Regions from separate parts of the Streptomyces cynarae genome, predicted to be linked through region 2. Evidence: predicted binding sites of a transcription regulator. Region 2 holds the regulator's gene; the other holds the start of a gene.
What was found. Region 2 encodes HspR, which represses chaperone genes until heat shock. Its sites were predicted from a motif close to TTGAGNNNNNNNNNCTCAA; they were not measured.
Positions count from the first base shown of each region.

Region 1: the regulator HspR is predicted to act here: its motif matches at 5,279-5,297, upstream of lon (endopeptidase La).

Region 1 is NZ_CP106793.1:5,806,862-5,818,069, reverse strand. Features, by position in the region: gene N8I84_RS26660 (sensor histidine kinase) at 1-926, opposite strand, end outside; gene N8I84_RS26655 (protein phosphatase 2C domain-containing protein) at 1,300-2,088, shown strand; gene N8I84_RS26650 (MarR family winged helix-turn-helix transcriptional regulator) at 2,157-2,669, opposite strand; gene lon (endopeptidase La) at 2,839-5,256, opposite strand; gene N8I84_RS26640 (rhomboid-like protein) at 5,511-6,164, opposite strand; gene N8I84_RS26635 (spermine/spermidine synthase domain-containing protein) at 6,523-7,209, shown strand; gene N8I84_RS26630 (response regulator transcription factor) at 7,322-8,059, shown strand; gene N8I84_RS26625 (HAMP domain-containing sensor histidine kinase) at 8,056-9,165, shown strand; gene N8I84_RS26620 (multifunctional oxoglutarate decarboxylase/oxoglutarate dehydrogenase thiamine pyrophosphate-binding subunit/dihydrolipoyllysine-residue succinyltransferase subunit) at 9,448-11,208, shown strand, end outside.
Region 2 is NZ_CP106793.1:4,733,690-4,744,897, reverse strand. Features, by position in the region: gene N8I84_RS21750 (helix-turn-helix transcriptional regulator) at 1-109, opposite strand, end outside; gene N8I84_RS21745 (sugar ABC transporter substrate-binding protein) at 473-1,609, opposite strand; gene N8I84_RS21740 (PA14 domain-containing protein) at 2,028-4,061, shown strand; gene N8I84_RS21735 (heat shock protein transcriptional repressor HspR) at 4,164-4,622, opposite strand; gene dnaJ (molecular chaperone DnaJ) at 4,627-5,793, opposite strand; gene grpE (nucleotide exchange factor GrpE) at 5,833-6,492, opposite strand; gene dnaK (molecular chaperone DnaK) at 6,489-8,336, opposite strand; gene N8I84_RS21715 (arsenate reductase/protein-tyrosine-phosphatase family protein) at 8,515-9,090, opposite strand; gene N8I84_RS21710 (polysaccharide biosynthesis tyrosine autokinase) at 9,087-10,568, opposite strand; gene N8I84_RS21705 (LPXTG cell wall anchor domain-containing protein) at 10,962-11,208, shown strand, end outside.

The DNA.
Region 1 (11,208 bases), 1.1 Mb from region 2:
TTCTTGGTGCTCAGGCCGAGGTCGCTGTCGGAGAGGGTGGGCTGGTCGGTGAGGGAGGCGAGGTACTTCTCGGCGGAGGAGACCTCGGGGCCGGTCACCGTGGAGTCGTAGGAGGACTTGGCCGCGGCGGGCGCGGTGTCGCGGAAGCCGGCGATCGCCGCGTCGGAGCGGACGGCGGCCTGCTGGGCGGCGGCGGTGAGCGCGTCGCGCTGCTTGGTGTCGGCGGCCGAGGAGGTGTTGACGGTGGTCGGCAGTCCGGTGACCGGGCTGATGACGGTCCGGGTGGTGCTCGGGATGTTCAGGGCCGCGAGGAGCAGCCCGCGGGCGGCGGCGGCCTGCTGCACGGCGGTGTCGAGCTCGGCGAGGGAGTGGGCGCCGGAGCCGGCGCGCGGCGGCATCCGATCGGCCAGCTGCTCGGCGAGCGCGTGCAGCTCGGTGATGGCGGCGGAGTACGCCTGATGCGCCTGGAGAGCGGTGCTCTTCCCGGTGAGCGCTGCTCGCCGCACCGCGGCCACGTCGTCGAGGTCCCTGCGCAGGCCGACGGAGAGGTCCGGGTTGGCGCGCAGGTCCTCGATCTCCCGGTCGACACGGGCCTGCTGCTGCTCTGCGGGCGCCTTCGACCCGGGGCGCCCGGCGGCCACGTACGAGGTGACCTCGTCCCGTTCGTCGGCCAGCGAGTGGGCGAGGACGAGCGCGTCCTGGGTCTGCTCGGCGAGCGTGACCAGGTTCTGGGAGTCGTGCAACTGCCCGGAGGCGGCGACGACGCTCGGCGCCCCGGCCCCGGCGATGGCGGCGGCGACCACGGCGACGGCGACGATCAGCCGGTTGCGCACATGGGCGGCGCGGCCGTGGCCCGCGGACTCGGACGAGGCCCCCTGCGCGGGGGCCGTCTGCTTGCCTGTGCTCCGAGGCCGCGTCTTCTGCACCGGTGCTCGCACTTCCTCACTCGTGTACCCATGGGCCCGGGGTGACGTTCCGTCAACGGGAATGCCGACCCGGTACGACGGCTTCCGACCCTCCCAGTGCCGGTGGGCAGAGGTCTCGCTTCGCCTGACCCGCCACCCGAAGGAGTGAACATCGGTGGGGAGTTGGCGGGCAAGTTCCTCTGGCGCGTGCGGAGGCCTTGCGCGGTGGGCCGGTTGGACGTCGGCGGCGCACTTTGGCAATATTCGCCACCACGCTCCACCGGAAGCGATTATTCCGTACCAAACCAGGCGGCTGACCTGCGCGCTCGCATCGATTCGGCGACCGTTGACGGCCTTTCGTGGACCTTGTGAAGGCCTCGTGCAGACTGGCTGGATGCGTATTGAGCTGACGTCCGAACCCGGCGATGCGACTCACCCGAACGAGGACTTCGCCGCGCTCGCGCTTCCGGCTTCAGGACAGGGCGGGGCGCTGGTCGTCCTGGACGGGGTGACCCCGCCGGCCGGCGACGACGGCTGTCTGCATTCCGTCTCCTGGTTCTGCGCGCGCCTGGGCGGCCTGCTGACCGAACTGTCCGTTTCCCACCGGGATCTGACACTGTCGGAGATCCTCGCGGAGGCCGTTCTCCGCACCGCCGACACCCATGGCTCCACTTGTGACCTTTCTCACCCGCGGACGCCCCAGGCGACCGTGGTCCTCGCCCGCTGGTCCGAGGCAGCGGTGGAGTACCTCGTGCTGTCGGACTCGGCGCTCCTCGTCGAGGCCCCCGACGGCACGGTCACCGTCCTCCTGGACGACCGCCTCGCCCGCCTCCCGCGCGCGGCGCTGGCCACGGACGCGCTGGTGGACGCGAGGGTCCGCAACAAGGAGGGCGGCTTCTTCACGGCGGCCGCGGACCCCTCGGTCGCGGCCCGAGCGGTCACCGGGGAACTGCCGCGCGGGCGGGTGCGCGCCCTGGTGGGCCTGACGGACGGGGCGACGCGCTGGACGGAGAAGTTCCGCCAGGGCGACTGGACGGATCTGTTCGCAGTCGTCCGCAAGGAGGGAGCGGCGGCGCTGGTGGAGCGCGTACGGGCACTGGAGAGCGCCGACCGTGCGGAACGGGCGTACCTCGGCCGCAGCAAGACGCACGACGACGCGACGGTGGTGTACGTGGAGCCGTAGGGCTCCCGCCATGGCGAGTTCCCGCCCCGTAGGGCCGTCGCCCTGGTCGGGCTCCTGCCACCGTACGGCTACTGCTTGTCCATGCCCAGGTTCAACTGGTGCAGGAGCCGAGCCAGTTCAGCCACCTCGCGCGGGTCCCAGTGGGCGAGCTGGCGCACATAGCGGGCGCGGCGGGCCTCGCGGACGTGGCCGACACGCCGGTGGCCCTCCTCCGTGAGATGCACGAGCCAGGCACGGCCGTCGGCCGGGTCGGGCTCCCGGGCGACCAGACCCAGCTCCTCCAGGGCGCGCAGCTGGCGGGACATCGTGGCCTTGCCGACACCGATGTAGGCGGCGAGTTCCGTGGCGCGCTGGCGGCCGCTCTCGTCCAGCCGTACGAGGAGCCCGTACGCGGCGGACTCCAGGTCCGGGTGGACCTCCCGGGCCATCTGTCCGGCGTTGGCGCGGGCGCGCCGCAGGAACACGGTCAGCTCGCGCTCGAGCGCCAGGAACTCCTGGTTCGCGCCACCGGACCGGTCCGCGCCCTCCGCCGACGCGCCGGGGTCCACCGGACGCCGCTCGCCGTTTCCGTCCTCGTGCACGTCAGTCACCTGATCCGGTATCCCGTTCCTCGAAAGTCTCCGCCGAAGGTCGCCGTCGCCGCAGCTCCGTCAGTATTTCGCAGGCGTAGACCAACGGCAGCACCGGTCCATGGCGAAGGCCCGGGCCTCCCTCACGAAACCCGGGCCTTCCCTCATCCGGCGGCGTCCGTCACGCCGCCACCGGAACCTCCGGCGTCGCGTCGCTTGTGGCGGGCGCGAGCGCCAGCTCCAGGACCTGGCGGACGTCCGTGACGGCGTGGACGTCGAGCTTGTCCAGCACCTCCGCCGGGACGTCGTCCAGGTCGGGCTCGTTGCGCTTGGGGATGATCACCGTGGTGACCCCCGCCCGGTGCGCGGCGAGCAGCTTCTGCTTCACCCCGCCGATCGGCAGGACCCGGCCGGTCAGCGAGACCTCACCGGTCATCGCCACGTCCGTACGGACCAACCGGCCCGACAGCAGCGAGGCCAGCGCGGTCGTCATCGTGATGCCCGCGCTCGGGCCGTCCTTGGGGACCGCGCCCGCCGGGAAGTGGATGTGCACGCCCCGGTCCTTCAGGTCGCCGACGGGCAGTTCCAGTTCGGCGCCGTGGGAGCGCAGGAAGCTCAGCGCGATCTGCGCGGACTCCTTCATCACGTCGCCGAGCTGACCGGTCAGGGTCAGGCCCGCCGCGCCCGTCTCCGGGTCGGCCAGCGACGCCTCGACGTAGAGGACGTCCCCGCCCGCGCCGGTGACCGCGAGGCCGGTCGCCACACCGGGGACCGCGGTGCGCCGCTCGGCCGGGTCCTGAGCGGACTCGGGCACGTGGTGCGGGCGCCCCAGCAGCCCGCGCAGGTCCTCGTCCCGGACGGTGAACGGCAGCTCCCGCTCGCCGAGTTCGTGCTGTGCCGTGACCTTGCGCAGCAGCCGCGCGATGGACCGCTCCAGGGTGCGCACGCCCGCCTCGCGGGTGTACTCGCCGGCGAGCTTGCGCAGCGCGGCCTCGTCGATCGTGACCTCGTCCTTGTTCAGGCCGGCCCGCTCCAGCTGGCGCGGGAGCAGGTGGTCACGGGCGATGACGACCTTCTCGTCCTCGGTGTAGCCGTCCAGGCGGACGATGTCCATGCGGTCGGCGAGCGCCTCCGGGATGGCCTCCAGGACGTTCGCCGTGGCGAGGAACACCACGTCCGACAGGTCGAGTTCGACCTCCAGGTAGTGGTCGCGGAAGGTGTGGTTCTGCGCCGGGTCCAGTACCTCGAGCAAGGCCGCGGCCGGGTCGCCGCGGAAGTCGGAGCCGACCTTGTCGATCTCGTCCAGCAGGACGACCGGGTTCATGGAACCGGCCTCCTTGATGGCGCGCACGATACGGCCGGGCAGGGCGCCGACGTACGTACGGCGGTGGCCGCGGACCTCGGCCTCGTCGCGGACGCCGCCGAGGGCGACGCGGACGAACTTGCGGCCCATGGCGTGCGCGACGGACTCGCCGAGGCTGGTCTTGCCGACGCCGGGCGGGCCGACGAGCGCCAGCACGGCGCCGCCGCGGCGGCCGCCCACGACGCCGAGGCCCCGGTCGGCGCGCCGCTTGCGCACCGCGAGGTACTCGGTGATGCGCTCCTTCACGTCCTCCAGCCCCGCGTGCTCGGCGTCCAGGACGGCCCTGGCGCCGCGGATGTCGTACGCGTCCTCGGTGCGCTCGTTCCAGGGCATCTCGAGCACGGTGTCGAGCCAGGTGCGGATCCAGGAGCCCTCGGGGGACTGGTCGCTGGTGCGCTCGAGCTTGTCGACCTCCTTGAGGGCGGCCTCACGGACCTTCTCGGGCAGGTCGGCGGCCTCCACGCGGGCGCGGTAGTCGTCGGACTCCTCACCCCCCTGGGTGTCGCCGCCCAGCTCGCGCAGCTCCTTGCGGACGGCTTCCAGCTGGCGGCGCAGCAGGAACTCGCGCTGCTGCTTGTCGACGCCCTCCTGGACGTCCTTGGCGATGGACTCGGCGACCTCCTGCTCGGCGAGGTGGTCGCGGAGCTGCTGGGTGGCGAGCTTCAGCCGGGCCACCGGGTCGGTGGTCTCCAGGAGTTCCACCTTCTGCTCGGTGGTGAGGAAGGGCGAGTAGCCCGAGTTGTCGGCGAGCGCGGATACGTCGTCGATGGCCTGGACGCGGTCGACGACCTGCCAGGCGCCGCGCTTCTTCAGCCAGCTGGCGGCGAGGGCCTTGTACTCCTTGACGAGTTCGGCGACGTGGCCGGGCAGCGGGTCGGGAACCGTCTCGTCGATGCGTGTTCCCTCGACCCAGAGCGCCGCGCCGGGCCCGGTGGTGCCCGCACCGATCTTCACCCGTCCCAGGCCGCGGATGAGGGCGCCCGGGTCGCCGTCCGCGAGCCGGCCGACCTGCTCGACGCTGCCGAGGACACCGGTGGCGGCGTAGGTGCCGTCGATGCGTGGAACGAGCAGGACCCTGGGCTTTCCGGGCTCGGAACGGGCGGCCGCCTGGGCGGCCTCCACCGCCGCGCGCACCTCGGAGTCGCTCAGGTCCAGCGGGACCACCATGCCGGGCAGCACAACCTCGCCGTCGAGCGGCAGCACAGGCAGGGTGAGCGGTGTGGACGTCGAAGCCATGATCTCCCCTTCGGCAGTCAAGTTGAGCTGTGCAGACTCAATGCACGAGAGGATTCGATTGTTCCCCGACCCTTGTTCGCTCTCGGCGATCAGTCGGTGCGAGTACCGTGACCAGCGGCGGAGCGACTCGGGGGCAGATCCCGCAGAGGGCGGGACGCATCACCGCGAGCGGCCGGGCGGCTTTCGCGGGCGGCACCTCCGACCGTGCTGCGTGGGTGGCTTCCGGCAGCGGAACCGCGGGGCGGAGGCCGGAGTCACCGAGCCGGCGCCGGGGTGACCTCGGCTCCGGTCCGGGCCCAGCGCCGTACCAGCGGCCAGGTCGCGATGCCGACCGCCAGCGCCATCAGATGGCCCCAGTCGCTCAGCGGATCCGTGAACTCGGCCAGGTCCTGGAGGAGTAGCGCGGCGAACACGATCAGCACGGTCCAGCGCAGCCACGGCCGCAGCAATCCCGTCAGCGCGCCCACGCTCGCCGCCACGCCGAAACTGATGCCGTAGTCGAGGCGGTGCAGCGAACTGTCCGGCAGATGGCCCGCCAGGACCGCGAGGCCGACCGGGACCTCGGTGCCCAGCGTCGCGAGAACATGCCCGAGCAGGAAGACGACGGCCGTGCGGGCACCGCCTATCCGCCGCTCCAGCGCCGTCAGCACGACCAGGAAGACGAGCGTGTAGTACGACATCATCCCGCCCGCGATCCACAGCGCGCTGGTCAGCAGCACCACCGCCGGACTGCGCATCAGATGCGCGACGTCCGTGCTGGATCCCTGATACAGGGCGATCACCAGCGACGGGTCGGCGAACTGGGCGAACAGTGAGGTCACCAGCAACACGGCGGCGTAGCCGAAAGTGAACGGCGCCCGCGTGGGGCTCGGCAGCAGCGATGCCAGGCGCGGTGCCGTCCACGGCACCGGGAGCGCAGCCGGGGCGCGACGGCGGCGGCGCCGTGCGCTGACGCGGCATGCCGTCCAGAAGCGGCGCGCCCGTCTCGGGGGGCGTGAGCGTGGCGTCAGCCGCCGAGACCGTACGTTCCAAGGTGCGGCGCTCCTTCCGTCGCGCTCCACCCTTCGCGCCGCGCCGGTCGCTGTCTATGACCGACGCCACCCGAGACGCGATTCATAGCAACTTCCCAGCTGTTTCCGGCGTCCGGGGTGACCGCGGACGGGCGTCGGCGGCATCGGTGGTCCGTTCGACCACTGCGGGAAAGGCCGTTCGACCGCCGGAGAAAATCCGTCGTCCCCCGCCCCGCCGGTCACCAGAATGTGGTCCATGCCTCATCCGTACGACACCGACGAGACCCCGGTGGTCCTGGACCGTCGTGAGGGACCGCACGGCGAGGTCGTGTTGCGGCGCCACGGCGAGCTGCTGCAGATCATCTCCAACGGCTGCTTCCTGATGGACACCTCCGACGGGCGCTCGGAACGGCTGCTGGTGCAGGCAGCGTCCGACGCCCTGGACGGCCGCCCGGACCCGAGCGTGCTGATCGGCGGACTCGGCGTCGGTTTCTCGCTCGCGCACGCCGCAGCCGACCCCCGCTGGGGTCGCATCACCGTCGTCGAACGCGAACGGGCCGTCATCGACTGGCACCTCGACGGGCCCCTGTCCGCGCTGTCCGCCGACGCGCTCGCCGATCCGCGCACCCGCATCGTGGAGGCCGACCTCGTCGCCCACGTCAATGAGACATCGGACACGTACGACGCCCTCTGCCTGGACATCGACAACGGCCCCGCGTGGACCGTCACGGACGACAACGGCAGCCTCTACTCGACGTCCGGACTCACAAGCTGCGCAAGGGTGTTGAAACCCGGCGGTGTGCTCGCGGTGTGGTCGGCCGAGCCCTCTCCGGAATTTGAAGGAACCCTTAGGAATGCCGGGTTCCGGCAGGTGCGTACCGAAGAGGTGCCCGTTGCCCGGGGCGTTCCCGACGTCGTGCACCTCGCGATCGGACCTGGATAGCCGACCGGCGGTAACTCCCCGTACGCTGCTTCCCTGACGCCGATCATTCAAGCGTCAAACGCAGTCATGGGATCACCCCACGGATTCCGGAAAGCAACCCCAGGGGCGGGCGATGGAGCAGACACATACCTCCCACAACGGCACGACGGCGACCCCGGGCGCTCAGCGGCGCGTCCTGGTGGTCGAGGACGACCAGACGATCGTCGACGCCATCGCCACCCGTCTGCGCGCGGAGGGATTCCTCGTGCAAACGGCAGGTGACGGTCCGGCGGCGGTCGACACGGCGGAGGCCTGGCAGCCCGACCTGCTGATCCTCGACATCATGCTGCCGGGCTTCGACGGCCTGGAGGTCTGCCGGCGCGTGCAGGCCCAGCGCCCGGTGCCGGTGCTGATGCTCACCGCGCGCGACGACGAGACCGACATGCTGGTCGGGCTCGGTGTCGGCGCCGACGACTACATGACCAAGCCGTTCTCGATGCGGGAGCTGGCGGCGCGCGTGCACGTGCTGCTGCGGCGGGTGGAGCGGGCCGCGCTGGCCGCCGCGACCCCGCGCACCGGCATACTGCGCCTCGGCGAACTGGAGATCGACCATGCGCAGCGCCGGGTGCGGGTGCGCAGCGAGGACGTCCACCTGACGCCCACCGAGTTCGATCTCCTGGTGTGCCTGGCCAACACGCCGCGCGCCGTGCTCTCCCGTGAGCAGCTGCTCGCCGAGGTGTGGGACTGGGCGGACGCCTCCGGCACCCGCACCGTCGACAGCCACATCAAGGCGCTGCGGCGGAAGATCGGAGCGGAGCGCATCCGGACGGTGCACGGCGTGGGCTACGCCCTGGAGACCCCGACGCCATGAGCGACGGGCGGTCGGCCGCGCGGAGGAGCCCCGGGCAGCCCTGGGGCGGCGTACGTCCGTTCTCGATCAAGACCAAGCTGGGCGCGCTGGTCGTCATCTCGGTGTTCATCACCACGGGCCTGCTGATGATCGCGGTGCGCACCGCCACCGAGCTGCGGTTCATCACGGTGTTCTCGATGATCGCCACCCTGCTGATCACGCAGTTCGTGGCGCACTCGCTCACCGCCCCGCTGGACGAGATGAACGCGGTGGCCCGGTCCATCTCGCACGGCGACTACAGCCGTCGCGTGCGTGACAACCGCCGGGACGAGCTGGGCGACCTGGCCCAGACGATCAACCTGATGGCCGACGAGCTGGAGGCCCAGGACAGCCAGCGCAAGGAGCTGGTGGCGAACGTCTCGCACGAGCTGCGCACCCCCATCGCGGGCCTGCGCGCGGTGCTGGAGAACATCGTCGACGGGGTCACCGAGGCCGACCCGGAGACCATGCGCACGGCGCTGAAGCAGACCGAGCGCCTCGGCCGCCTGGTGGAGACGCTGCTGGACCTCTCCCGCCTGGACAACGGCGTCGTTCCGCTGAAGAAACGTCGCTTCGAGGTGTGGCCGTACCTCTCGGGCGTCCTCAAGGAGGCCCAGATGGTGTCCTCCGCGCGCGCGGGCATCGCCTCGGGCTCCGGCACCCACACCCGTACGGACGTCCATCTGCACCTCGACGTCTCCCCGCCGGAGCTGACCGCGCACGCGGACCCGGAGCGGATCCACCAGGTCGTCGCCAACCTGATCGACAACGCGGTCAAGCACAGCCCGCCGCACGGCCGCGTCACGGTGAAGGCCCGGCGCGGACCCGCCCCGGACTCCCTGGAGCTGGAGGTGCTGGACGAGGGTCCCGGCATCCCCCAGTCGGAGTGGCACCGGGTCTTCGAGCGATTCAACCGCGGCGCCGTGAACCGGCCGCACGGGCCCGGCAGCGACGGCGGCACGGGCCTCGGCCTGGCGATCGCCCGCTGGGCGGTGGATCTGCACGGTGGCCGGATCGGTGTGGCCGAATCCCCGCGCGGCTGCCGGATCCAGGTCACCCTTCCAGGAGAGCCATCTCTGCCAAGTTGACGTAAAGTTCGAAGCGGAGCAACAAGATCCACGTCTGTCCGCGCAGCCGGATACGTGTGATCAGGCAGAGGCCCGCGTACTCCCCGCGCCGGGCCCGGGTCGTCGCACCCGTCCACAACCGGAACCACGCTTGTTTCCCGCCATTTCAACCCCTGAAACGCACTTTCTGATGTGACTTACGCGACGATGAACCGGCCCGACCTGACCTTCACGGTCTTGGAGGCGTAGCCTTTATTCCCGCTGTCCAATCACCTTGTGAAGCGGAAGAGGGCGGTTGCCGCCGTGTCGCCACAGTCCCCGAGTAACCCGAGCGTCTCGACCGACGACCAAGCCGGGAGGAATCCCGCTGCTGCGTTCGGTCCCAACGAGTGGCTCGTCGACGAGATCTATCAGCAGTACCTCCAGGACCCGAATTCGGTAGACCGTGCCTGGTGGGACTTCTTCGCCGACTACAAGCCCGGGGCCGCCGCCGCTGCCGCCTCGGCTCCGGCGGGTACCGCGGCCGCGGGGGCCGCGGAGACCACCACGGCGCCCCAGGCAGCGCAGGCCCCGCAGGCGGCAGCGCCCGCGGCCCCCGCCGCACCGCAGGCCCCGGCCGCCGCCGCTCCGCAGCCCGCCGCCGCACCGGCCCCGACCCCGGCGAAGCCCGCCCCGGCGGCCGCCGCACCGGCTCCGGCCAAGCCCGCCGCACCCGCCGCCGCGAAGCCCGCCGCGGCCCCCGCCCAGCCCAAGAAGGACGAGCCCGTGTCCGAGGCCCCCGCCGGCCCCGAACTGGTGACGCTGCGCGGCCCCGCCGCCGCCGTCGCGAAGAACATGAACGCCTCCCTGGAGATCCCCACGGCCACGTCCGTGCGCGCGGTCCCGGTGAAGCTGCTCTTCGACAACCGCATCGTCATCAACAACCACCTCAAGCGCGCCCGCGGCGGGAAGATCTCCTTCACGCACCTCATCGGCTACGCGATGGTCCAGGCCATCAAGGCGATGCCGTCGATGAACTGGTCGTTCGCGCAGAAGGACGGCAAGCCCACCCTCGTCAAGCCGGACCACGTCAACCTGGGCCTCGCCATCGACCTGGTCAAGCCCAACGGCGACCGCCAGCTCGTCGTCGCGGCGATCAAGAAGGCCGAGACGCTGAACTTCTTCGAGTTCTGGCAGGCCTACGAGGACATCGTCCGCCGCGCCCGCGACGGCAAGCTGACGATGGACGACTTCACCGGCGTCACCGTCTCCCTCACCAACCCCGGCGGCCTCGGCACGGTCCACTCGGTGCCGCGCCTGATGCCCGGCCAGTCGGTGATCATGGGCGTCGGTTCCATGGACTACCCCGCGGAGTTCCAGGGCACCTCCCAGGACACCCTGAACAAGCTCGGCGTCTCCAAGGTCATGACGCTCACGTCGACCTACGACCACCGGGTGATCCAGGGCGCCGCCTCCGGCGAGTTCCTCCGCCAGGTCGCGAACCTGCTGCTGGGCGAGAACCGCTTCTACGACGAGATCTTCGAGGCCCTGCGCATCCCCTACGAGCCGGTCCGCTGGCTCAAGGACATCGACGCCAGCCACGACGACGACGTCACCAAGGCCGCCCGCGTCTTCGAGCTGATCCACTCCTACCGGGTCCGCGGCCACGTCATGGCCGACACCGACCCGCTGGAGTACCAGCAGCGCAAGCACCCCGACCTGGACATCACCGAGCACGGCCTCACCCTGTGGGACCTGGAGCGCGAGTTCGCCGTCGGCGGCTTCGCCGGCAAGTCGATGATGAAGCTGCGGGACATCCTCGGCGTGCTCCGCGACTCGTACTGCCGCACCACCGGCATCGAGTACATGCACATCCAGGACCCCAAGCAGCGCAAGTGGATCCAGGACCGCGTGGAGCGCGCGCACTCCAAGCCGGAGCGCGAGGAGCAGCTGCGCATCCTGCGCCGGCTGAACGCCGCGGAGGCCTTCGAGACCTTCCTGCAGACGAAGTACGTCGGCCAGAAGCGCTTCTCCCTCGAGGGCGGCGAGTCCGTCATCCCGCTGCTCGACGCGGTGATCGACTCC
Region 2 (11,208 bases):
CGGCACGGGGCACCCGGCCGCGACGCACGGCCCGGGAGTACACGCGGGTCCCGGCCTCGCAGAGCCGGTCAGCGCCGTGCGGATGCGCGTCCGTCCCGTGCCCGGCCATCTTCCACCCCTGGCTTACGACTCCTGGCTCCCGCGTCCCGCGCGACGCGGCCCGCCGGCGACTCCCTCACGCACCCGGACGCGCGCCGTCCGCACCGCGCCCCGCACGCCTTCGCAGCGCAACTATGCGCGGACCCGCCCGCCACCGCAACACGGCTCCCCCGCCACAACGCCCGCCCTTGACCGGGAACATGCTGGTTTCACCCCACCTCCGGAACTTCCGCTGCACCAAGCTGACGGGGCCGTTCACGGAACTCCTCGATCCGCAATGGCCGCGACCCGTGCCCCTTCAGGGGCACGGGTCGCAGAAGGCACGGCCGGGGTCCGGGCCGACACGCCGGCCGCCCGGTACCCCGAAGGCGCGCTAGCGCAGGCGGATCGCGGAGCAGTCCGCCTTGTACTTCGCGGTGCAGATGTCCTTGACGGTGTAGATGCCGTCCTGGATCACCGTGTCCTCGATGTTGTCCCTCGTGAGGGCGACCACCGGCACGAGCATCGACGGGATGTTCTTCTCCGTCGGGCTGTCGACATGGTCACGGGTCAGCGCGTCGAACTCGATCGAGCGGCCCTGGACCTTGGCCACGGCCATCTCCGCGGCGTTGTTCGCCTCGTCCGGGTACGACTTGTACACGCTCATGTACTGCTCACCGGAGACGATCCGCTGCACCGCGTCCAGCGCCGCGTCCTGCCCGGTCACCGGCGGGAGCTTGCTGACGCCCGCCTCCTTCAGCGCGTCGATGACGGCGCCGGCCATGCCATCGTTCGCGGAGTAGACCGCGGCGATGTTGCTCAGCCCGACGGCCCGGATCGCCTCGGCCATGTTCGCCTTGGCGTTCTCCGGCTTCCAGTCCTTGGTGTCGAAGGACTTGACGATGTTGACCTTGCCCTGGAGCTCGCTGAGCGCGCCCTCCTTGAACTGCGCCGCGTTCGGGTCGGTGGGCGAGCCGTTCATCATGACGATCTTGCTGCTCGAGGCCTTGGCGCCGAGTGCGTCCATGAGGGCGCGGCCCTGCACCTGGCCGACCAGTTCGTTGTCGAAGGAGATGTACGCGTCGATGGGGCCCTGTGCGAGCCGGTCGTAGGCGATGACCGGGATGCCGGCGTCCTTGGCCTTCTGCACGCCCGGCGCGATGGCCTTGGCGTCGACCGCGTCCACCAGCAGCACGTCCACCTTGTCGGCGATCATCTGGTCGAGCTGCTTGTTCTGCGTGGCCGCGTCGGCGTCGGCGTTCGCGTAGACGACCTTGCCCTTGTTGTCGGTGAGGGAGGCGACCTGCTTCTCGATGATGGGGTAGTCGAACTTGTCGTACCGCGGGTTCTCCTTCTCGGGCAGAAGGAGACCGACCGTGATGTCGTTGCCCTTCTTCGGGGTGGCGGAGCTGCTGCTGCCGCCGACTCCGTCGATGACGCCGCACGCGGCGAGCGAGACGGCCGACGCCGAGGCGGCCAGGGCTATGGCGGTACGACGCACAGCGGTCCTACGGGTGGTACGAACGTTCACATCAGGTGCCTTCCGGGCGAGGGAGCAGCGTTGCGACCCAGGTGGCTGAAAGCCAACGCGGGGACGGTGGGCAGCGTCAAGAACTACGGGTTAACGAGATGGCAACAGGATCACTGTGCGAGTCAAGTGAAAACCAAGAGAGCGTTGTGTGGGGGCCGCTTCCGCGCCTCGGCCTGACATCGACTCACCCCGTCACCTGGAGCGATCGACGACTGACACATGGTCAACTTCTCGGCGGCGCCCGTCACTTCGGCCGGATCCCGGAAAACGTGATCCGCATCACGTGCTGCCAGGCGGGTCACTCCGCCCCCGATCCCGAAGAGTCAGCGAAAAGTAAAGTTCCTGTACAACCTCTCCCTCACCTCACGGGTCGTGATCACAAACGCCTCACCGCGTCCCGATCCGATCAGAGGACCGAATGAACCAAGCCAGACGACGCACGACCGCCGCCGCGGCCACCGCCGTCGTGCTCGCCACCGCGGGCGGCCTGCTCACCACCGTCATCACCCCCGCCTCCGCCGCGACCACCTGCACCTCACCGGTGTTCAAGCGGCAGTTCTTCGCGAACACCGGCTTCTCGGGCACCCCGAAGAAGACCGACTGCGACAGCACGGTCAACGAGAACTGGGGCACGGGCGCCCCCGCTTCGGGGCTGCCCAGGGACAACTTCTCCGTCCGCTGGACCCTGACCCGCGACTTCGGCTCCGGCGGCCCCTTCGCCTTCACGGTCAGCACCCAGGACGGCATCCGCGTCTACCTCGACGGCACCCGCAAGGTGGACGTCTGGAAGAACGTCTCGACCACCCAGAGGAAGACCGTCAACGTCACCATCCTGTCCGGCAAGCACACCCTGCGGGTTGACTACGTGAACTGGACCGGGACGGCGAACGTCTCGTTCTCCTACACGCCCCGCACCTCGGCCACCGTCGACAAGGTCAGGCCCCTCGCCCCGACCGGCGCGACCTGGAAGTCCCAGACCGGCACCGGCAACAGCACCACCGCGGTCCTGTCCTGGGCCGCGAACAAGGAGATGGACCTCGCCGGTTACCGCGTCTACCGGCAGGCGGCGGGCACCGGCACCTGGGCCAGGGTCGGCACGACCACCGGCCGCACCTTCTCCAACACCCCGCCGCAGACCGGCCAGTCGTACCTCTACCAGGTCCGCGCCTACGACAAGGCGGGCAACGAGTCGGTCGGCTCCGCCGCCCTGGGGCCGCTCACCACTCCGGACTTCGTCGCGCCGGCCGCACCGGTCCTGACCGTCACGAGCACCGCGGACGCCAACGACCTGTCCTGGACGGCCCCCGCGGACGCGGTCTCCTTCCAGGTCTTCCGCAAGAAGACCTCGGACCCCGACACCGAGTGGAAGGAGTACCCCGAGACCACCGGCACCAGCTGGTCGGACACCTCGGCGGTGTACGGCATCTCGTACGACTACAAGGTCCTCGCCCACGACGCTGCCTGGAACCACACCTTCTCCGCCGTCGTCAGCGGCCGGCCGACCATCACCCCGCCACAGAACGTCACGGCCACCACACCGTCGTACGGCGCGGTCATCAGCTGGACGGAACCCTCAGGCGACGACACCACCGGCTACACGGTCCTGCGTTCGCCGGCCCCCGCGGACGGCACCCGGACGTGGACGACCGCCGACTGCCGCAGCCGTACGACGACCACCGACGAGTCCGGCGCCACGGTCCACAGCTGCACCGACTACGACGGCGACCGGGGCGTCACCTACGCGTACGCGGTGCGCCGCAAGGACTCCTACGACCGCTGGTCCGTCGCCTCCCCCGAGGTCCTCGTCACCCGACCCGGCGACGAGATCGCCCCGCCGGCCGTGACCGGCCTGACCGCCGAGCCCCTGGAGTACGGGATCCGGCTCGACTGGGACCCGAGCCCGGCGGCGGACCTGGCCAAGTACTTGGTCTACGAGCAGCCGACGCGCTGGGCGACGCCCCAGCTCGTCGGCTCCGTCGACGGCACCAGGTCGGACGCGCTGCTGCGGACGCCCGCGGACGGCGAGCAGAAGCGGTACGTGGTCGTCGCCGTCGACGTCTACGACAACGCCGCGACCTTCGAGAGCGAGGACTGGACCTCGCCGGTCGCCACGGTCGAGGTCACCGAACGGGACCTCAGCCCTTCGACGGTCCCCGAGAACACTGCCTGCGACCTGGACGTCATCGCCCTCGCGTCGGGCGACGTCCAGGTCGACCCGTTCTGCTCCGGCTCGCGCTTCACCGAGACGGACGGCTACCACGTCTACCGCTGGGACCCCAGGACCGGCAGCTGGGTCCGCCTGACCGAGACCCCCGTGACGACGTCCTACTGGATCGACACCGCCGCCCCCGCCGGAACCACGGTCTACTACCTGGTCTCCTTCACCGAGGCGGACGGCACGGAGGCGTTCTCCAACGCGGACGACGCGGTCACCCTGCCGAGCGCCCCATGAGGACCACGCGGTGAGGACACCGTGAGCCGAACGACGAGGAAGGGCCCGGAGCAGGTCTCCGGGCCCTTCCTCGTGGGTGTGTCGGCGTCCGCCAGGGTCTGGCTAGGACAGGCCCTGGTCCTTGGCCTTCTTCGGTCGCCACACCACCAGCGCGCTGGTCTGCTGGACCTCCTGATACGGCACCAGATCCCTGCGGTAGGACGCGTGGACGGCCGCCTCACGCTGGCGCATCGCCGCGGCCGCGCCGTCGAGCGCGTCCTGAAGCTCCGCGATGCGGGACTGGAGCGCGGCGACCTGGTTCTCCAGTTCGATGATGCGCTTGATGCCGGCCAGGTTGATGCCCTCGTCCTGCGACAACTGCTGCACCTGGCGGAGCAGTTCGATGTCACGGGCCGAGTAGCGCCGGCCCCGCCCCGCGGTGCGGTCCGGGGACACGAGCCCCAGGCGGTCGTACTGGCGCAGCGTCTGCGGGTGCAGTCCGGAGAGCTGGGCCGCCACCGAGATGACGTAGACCGGGGTGTCCTCGGTCAGCTCGTACGGGTTGCGTCGACGGCCGTCCATCTCGTCATGCTCCCTTCGCGGCCTGGAACAGCTCCGCCCGCGGGTCCTCGTCCGCGGTTGCCTCGCGATACGCCTCCAGCGCGTCACGAGCCTTCCCCGACACGTCCTTCGGGACACTCACCTCCACGGTGACCAACAGGTCGCCGCGGGTGCCGTCCTTGCGGACCGCGCCCTTCCCACGGGCGCGCATCGTACGCCCGTTCGGCGTGCCGGGGGGCAGCTTCAGCGTCACCGGGGGCCCGCCGAGGGTGGGCACCCGGATGTCGGCGCCGAGCGCCGCCTCCGCGAACGTCACCGGGACGGTGACCGTCAGGTTGTCGCCCTTGCGGCCGAAGACGGGGTGCGGATTGACATGCACGACCACGTACAGGTCACCGGCCGGGCCGCCCCGCTCGCCGGGCGCGCCCTTGCCGCGCAGCCGGATGCGCTGCCCGTCGGACACTCCCGCCGGGATGCGCACCTGCATCGTCCGGGACGACTTGGCCCGGCCGCTGCCCTTGCAGACCTCGCACGGGTGCTCCGCGATCAGCCCGCGGCCCTTGCAGTCCGGGCACGGGTCGGTCAGCGAGAAGCCGCCGCCCGAGCCCCGCGCCACCTGCCCGGTGCCGACACACGTCGGGCACACGCGCGGCGTGCCGTTCTTGTCGCCGGTACCCGAACAGGCCTTGCACGGTGACTGCGAGGACATGCGCAGCGGCACGGTCGCCCCGTCCACCGCCTCCATGAAGCTCAGCGTGACCTCGGACTCGATGTCCTGGCCGCGCCTGGGCTGCGTACGCGTGCCCGCGCCGCCGCCACGGTTGAACAGGCCCCCGAAGACGTCACCGAGACCACCGCCGAAGCTGCCCCCGGCGCCGCCCTGGCCGCCGAAGAGGTCGCCCAGGTCGAAGTTGAACGAGCCGCCCGCCCCGGGGCCGGGACGGAAGCCGCCGTTGCCGAACAGGGCGCGGGCCTCGTCGTACTCCTTGCGCTTCTTGGGGTCGCCGAGGACGTCGTTCGCCTCGGAGATCTCCTTGAAACGTTCCTCCGCCTTGGCGTTGCCCTTGTTGGCGTCCGGGTGGAACTCGCGGGCGAGCTTCCGGTACGCCTTCTTGATCTCGGCCTCGGTGGCGTCCTTGGGGACGCCGAGGACCTTGTAGTAGTCCTTCTCGATGAAGTCCTTGGTGCTCATCCCCGACGTCCCTCCTTCCCTTCGCGTTCGTGGTGTACGTCAGCCCTCGTCCGGGCCACCGTTCTCCTTGTCGTCGCCCGCCTCGCCGGTCTCCTCGGCCTTGACCGTCTGCGCTCCCGGCTGCGGCTCGGCGACGGCCACCCGCGCGGGGCGGATGGTGCGCTCGCCGAAGCGATACCCGGGCTGCAGAATCGCCACGCACGTCGTCTCGGTGACGTCCGGCGCGTAGCTGTGCATCAGGGCCTCGTGGATGGTCGGGTCGAAGGGCTCGCCCTCCTTGCCGAACTGCTGCAGACCCATCTTCGCCGCGACGGTCTCCAGCGACTCGGCGACGGACTTGAAACCGCCCACCAGTTCGCCGTGTTCCCGCGCGCGGCCGATGTCGTCGAGCACGGGCAGGAGCTCGCTCAGGAGGTTCGCGACGGCGATCTCCTTGACCGCGATCCGGTCGCGCTCGACGCGGCGGCGGTAGTTCTGGTACTCGGCCTGGAGGCGCTGGAGGTCCGCCGTGCGCTCGCCGAGCGCCTTGCGCACCTGGTCCAGCTGGGCCACCACACCGGCGTTGTTCTCGCTTGCGTCCCCCGCCGGGGCCGCCGCCTCCTCCGAAGAGGGGGAGGCGGCCTGCGGCTCGGCGTCATCAGGGGTGGCGCCGGAGGGGACGTCGGGCTTCTCCTCGAAGCCCGGGGTCTCCTCCGTCACGCGGCACCGTCCTTCCGCTCGTCGTCGACGATCTCGGCGTCCACCACGTCGTCGTCGGCCTTGGCCTCACCGGCACCGGCCGAGGCACCGCCGGCGGCGGCCTGCGCGGCCTGGGCGTCGGCGTACATGGCCTGGCCGAGCTTCTGCGAGACGGCCGCGACCTTCTCGGTGGCGGAGCGGATCTCGGCCGTGTCCTCGCCCTTGAGCTTCTCCTTCAGCTCGGCGACGGCGGCCTCGACCTCGGTCTTGATCTCGCCCGGGACCTTGTCCTCGTTGTCCTTGAGGAACTTCTCGGTCTGGTAGACGAGCTGCTCGCCCTGGTTACGGGCCTCGGCGGCCTCGCGGCGCTTGTGGTCCTCCTCCGCGTAGCGCTCGGCCTCCTCGCGCATGCGGTCGACCTCTTCCTTCGGGAGCGAGGAACCGCCGGTGACGGTCATCTTCTGCTCCTTGCCGGTGCCGAGGTCCTTCGCCGTCACGTGCATGATGCCGTTGGCGTCGATGTCGAAGGACACCTCGATCTGCGGGACGCCACGCGGCGCCGGCGGCAGACCGGTCAGCTCGAACATGCCGAGCTTCTTGTTGTACGCCGCGATCTCGCGCTCGCCCTGGTAGACCTGGATCTGCACGGACGGCTGGTTGTCCTCGGCCGTGGTGAAGATCTCGGACCGCTTGGTCGGGATCGTGGTGTTGCGCTCGATCAGCTTGGTCATGATGCCGCCCTTGGTCTCGATGCCGAGGGACAGCGGGGTGACGTCGAGGAGCAGGACGTCCTTGACCTCACCCTTGAGGACACCGGCCTGGAGCGAGGCGCCGATGGCGACGACCTCGTCCGGGTTCACACCCTTGTTGGCCTCCTTGCCGCCGGTCAGCTCCTTGACGAGCTCGGCGACGGCGGGCATACGGGTGGAGCCACCGACGAGGACGACGTGGTCGATCTCGTTGATGGAGATGCCGGCGTCCTTGATGACGTTGTGGAACGGCGTCTTGCACCGCTCCAGCAGGTCCGCGGTCAGCTGCTGGAACTGGGCGCGGGTCAGCTTCTCGTCGAGGTGCAGCGGGCCCTCGGCCGAGGCGGTGATGTAGGGCAGGTTGATCGAGGTCTCGGTGGACGAGGACAGCTCGATCTTCGCCTTCTCGGCAGCCTCACGCAGACGCTGCAGAGCCATCTTGTCCTTGGACAGGTCCACGCCGTGGCCGGACTGGAACTGCTTGACCAGGTAGTCGACGATGCGCTGGTCCCAGTCGTCACCACCGAGGTGGTTGTCACCGTTGGTGGCCTTCACCTCGACGACGCCGTCACCGATCTCCAGCAGGGACACGTCGAAGGTGCCGCCGCCGAGGTCGAAGACGAGGATCGTCTGGTCGTCCTTGTCGAGGCCGTAGGCCAGGGCGGCGGCGGTCGGCTCGTTGACGATACGGAGCACGTTCAGACCGGCGATCTCGCCGGCCTCCTTGGTGGCCTGCCGCTCGGAGTCGTTGAAGTACGCCGGGACGGTGATGACCGCGTCGGTCACCTTCTCGCCCAGGTACGCCTCGGCGTCCCGCTTCAGCTTCTGCAGGATGAACGCGGAGATCTGCTGCGGGTTGAAGTCCTTGCCGTCCAGCGAGATCTTCCAGTCGGTGCCCATGTGGCGCTTCACCGAGCGGATGGTCCGGTCCACGTTCGTGACCGCCTGGCGCTTGGCGACCTCGCCGACCAGCACCTCGCCGTTCTTGGCGAAGGCGACGACGGACGGCGTGGTCCTGGCACCCTCGGCGTTGGTGATGACGGTGGGCTCGCCGCCCTCCAGAACGCTGACGACGGAGTTAGTCGTGCCCAGGTCGATGCCGACCGCACGTGCCATGGTGAATCCTCCAGCTGACTTGAGTGGAACAGGCTCAAGGATGCACGAGGGTCGGCGCGGCGTCAACAGAGCTGAGTCCGAGGGACTCAACTTTTATCCGGCACCGTTCAGCAATCGGGGAATCACCGCAGGTGGCAGCGGGTGCAGAACACGCAGGGAAAAAGAGCAAGCTTCCCCCTCATACCGTTTTGTCCCCCACCGATGATGCACCCCCGTCGCTCATGACCCACAGCCGGGCCAGCCTGCTCACTGTCCCGTCGATCTCCCGGGCGCACTCGTACAGCTCATGCCGGGGCCTGCCCCAGGGGTCCGGGACGTCGTCCTCGTCCGGCGGCACCGGGGCGGCGGTCCCCCTGCGGGCGGCCGCGGCCGCCACCAGGGCCTGGAAACCGCCCACACCCCCGCCGCTCTCGTCCGCGAGCCGCATGAACTCCCTCAGCGTGAAACAGCGCCGCATCGCCCACGGAGCGAGCCGCACCGCCGCCTCCCGGTGCTCGCGCGCGAGCCCCAGGACCAGCGTGGCGCTCGCGACGAGCTGGTCCGTGAGCGGGCGGGAGACGAACCCCGAGCCGTCACCACCGAGCTCCTTCAGCACCGCACTGGTGGCGTCCTCCATGGGAGAGCGGTGCCACGCCTCCGTGCCGGCGCTCTCCGGCCGCAGGGAGGACCCGGGCGGAAGCCGCGCCGCCAGCAGCCGCTCGGCGAATACCGAGCGGTGCACGTTGCCCGTGCAGACGAAGAGGATGCGGGTCATCTCCCACCGGTCACAGGTGTCCCCGCGGATGCGGCCGCCTCCGTCCGGTGAGCCGAAGCACGGGGCGCGGGCAGTTCTCCGTAGCTCCCGTAGCCGTAGGTGCCGTAGCGGCCGTAGCGGCCTCCCTTTGGCACCGGGGCCATGCTGAAGACGGTGCCGAGGATGCGGACGCCCACGCGCTCCAGCGACTCCGCGGCGGTGCGGACCTGTTCCCGGCTCGTCTTCGCGGCGCGCACGACGAGCAGCGCGCCCTGGGTGAGCGAGGCGAGTCCGACTGTGTCGGCGACCGGCAGCAGGGGCGCGGTGTCGACGATCACGACCTCGTAGATGTCCGCCAGCTCTTGCAGCACCTCCTTCATACGCGTGGAGGCGAGCAGTTCTGTCGGATTCGGCGGTACCGCGCCGCCGGCGAGCACCGAGAGCCCGCCCACGACCTGCTGCATCACGTCCTCGATGCGGGCCTGCCCGATGAGCACCGTGGTCAGACCGGCGTCCTGGACGAGACCAAAGGTGGGCGCCACGCACGGGCGGCGCAGGTCGCCGTCCACCAGGCAGGTCGAGACACCGGCCTCCGCGAGCGACAGGGCGAGATTCACCGCCGTGTTGGTCTTGCCCTCCCCGGGTACCGAACTCGTCACCACGATGATCCGCGGCGGATCGTCGACCTGGGAGAACTGCAGGTTGGTGCGCAGCTTGCGAAAGGCCTCGGCTCGTTTGGAGTGCCCATCGCTGTTGGCGAGCGGCCGTTTGGGGGCGTTCTTGTCATACGGGATGGTGCCGAGGCCGGGCAGTGCGGTGAACTCGCCGAGCGTCTCGCTCGTCTTGAACGTGGTGTCGAGCGTCTCCCGCAGGGCCACGAGTCCGGCACCGAGCAGCAGCCCCGCGAGCGCGCCTGCGCCCAGGTTCAGCAGCGGGCGGGGCGAGACGGGGACGACAGGGGCGACGGCCTCCTGGGTGACACCCAGGGACACCGGCGAGACCGGAGCGTCGTCACCGCCCGTACGGCCCTTCTTGGACTGCTTCGTGCCGGCCGGATGCTTGGGTGTCTCCAACTGCTCGACGACGGAAATGAACCGTTCCGCAACGGCGTTGGCGATGCGCGCCGCACGCTGGGGTGCGGTGTCCCGGACGGTGATGTCGATGAGCACGGTGTTGAGGGGGGCTACAGCGGTGATCCGGGATGCCAACTCCTCCGGCGTGCTGCGCAGCTTCAGCTGTTTCACGACGGGCGCCGTCACCTGACGAGTGGTCACGATTTCGGCGTACGACTGCACGCGCGCCTGCGAGAAGCTCTGACCCTGGTTCAACTGCGCGGAGTCGTCCCCGGTGTGAGTGGCGACGAAGAGCTGGGTCCTGGCCTCGTAGACGGGGATGCTCAAGCCCGTCGCGGCGAGTGCCGCCCCGACCGCGAGAACCAGACAGACCACGACGGTCGGCCAGCGTCTGGCGAGAGCCTTCAGGAATCCGTGGAAATCCAAGCTGCACCCCTCTTAGAACCGAGAGAACCGCCCGAAACGGGGCAATTTGTTCCCTTTACACGCAGCGAAGATAGGGACTCGCGTGCTTGCACTGGGGGAGCCACCCCCATGTCCGACCATCGGACAACTGCCCGGGCGCCCACCGCTCGGCCATTCGATACGGCGGCGTGGGCCATCGGCGGGTCGTGGCTGCCCCATCCGGTGACTTCTGGGCGTCGCCACTACGACAGATGTCGGTATGTCCCATTTATTCCATGTATCTAGATGTTGGTACCCACATCCTGACAACGGCCGACGCTGCTGGCCTGGCCCTGACAGAAGTCGAGGAGAGTGAAGAAGATGACAGCACCGCGCAGATGGCGGGTTGCTCTGGCATCGGCAGCATCGGCTGCCATGCTCATCGGGGCACCGCTGGTGGGGGCGCAGGCCGCCTTCGGGCAACCGTACCCGCCGACCCCACCCCTGACCCTGCCCGCCGGCACCACGCTGACGGCCGGGGAGCCGGTGGACTTCAGCGTCCCTGCGGAGGTCTTCCCGCACGACGCGCCCATCACGGTACTGCTGGAATCGACGCCGGTCGTCCTCGGCCACTTCACGGCCGCAGGCGACGGATCGGTGTCGGGGACCGTGACCATCCCGA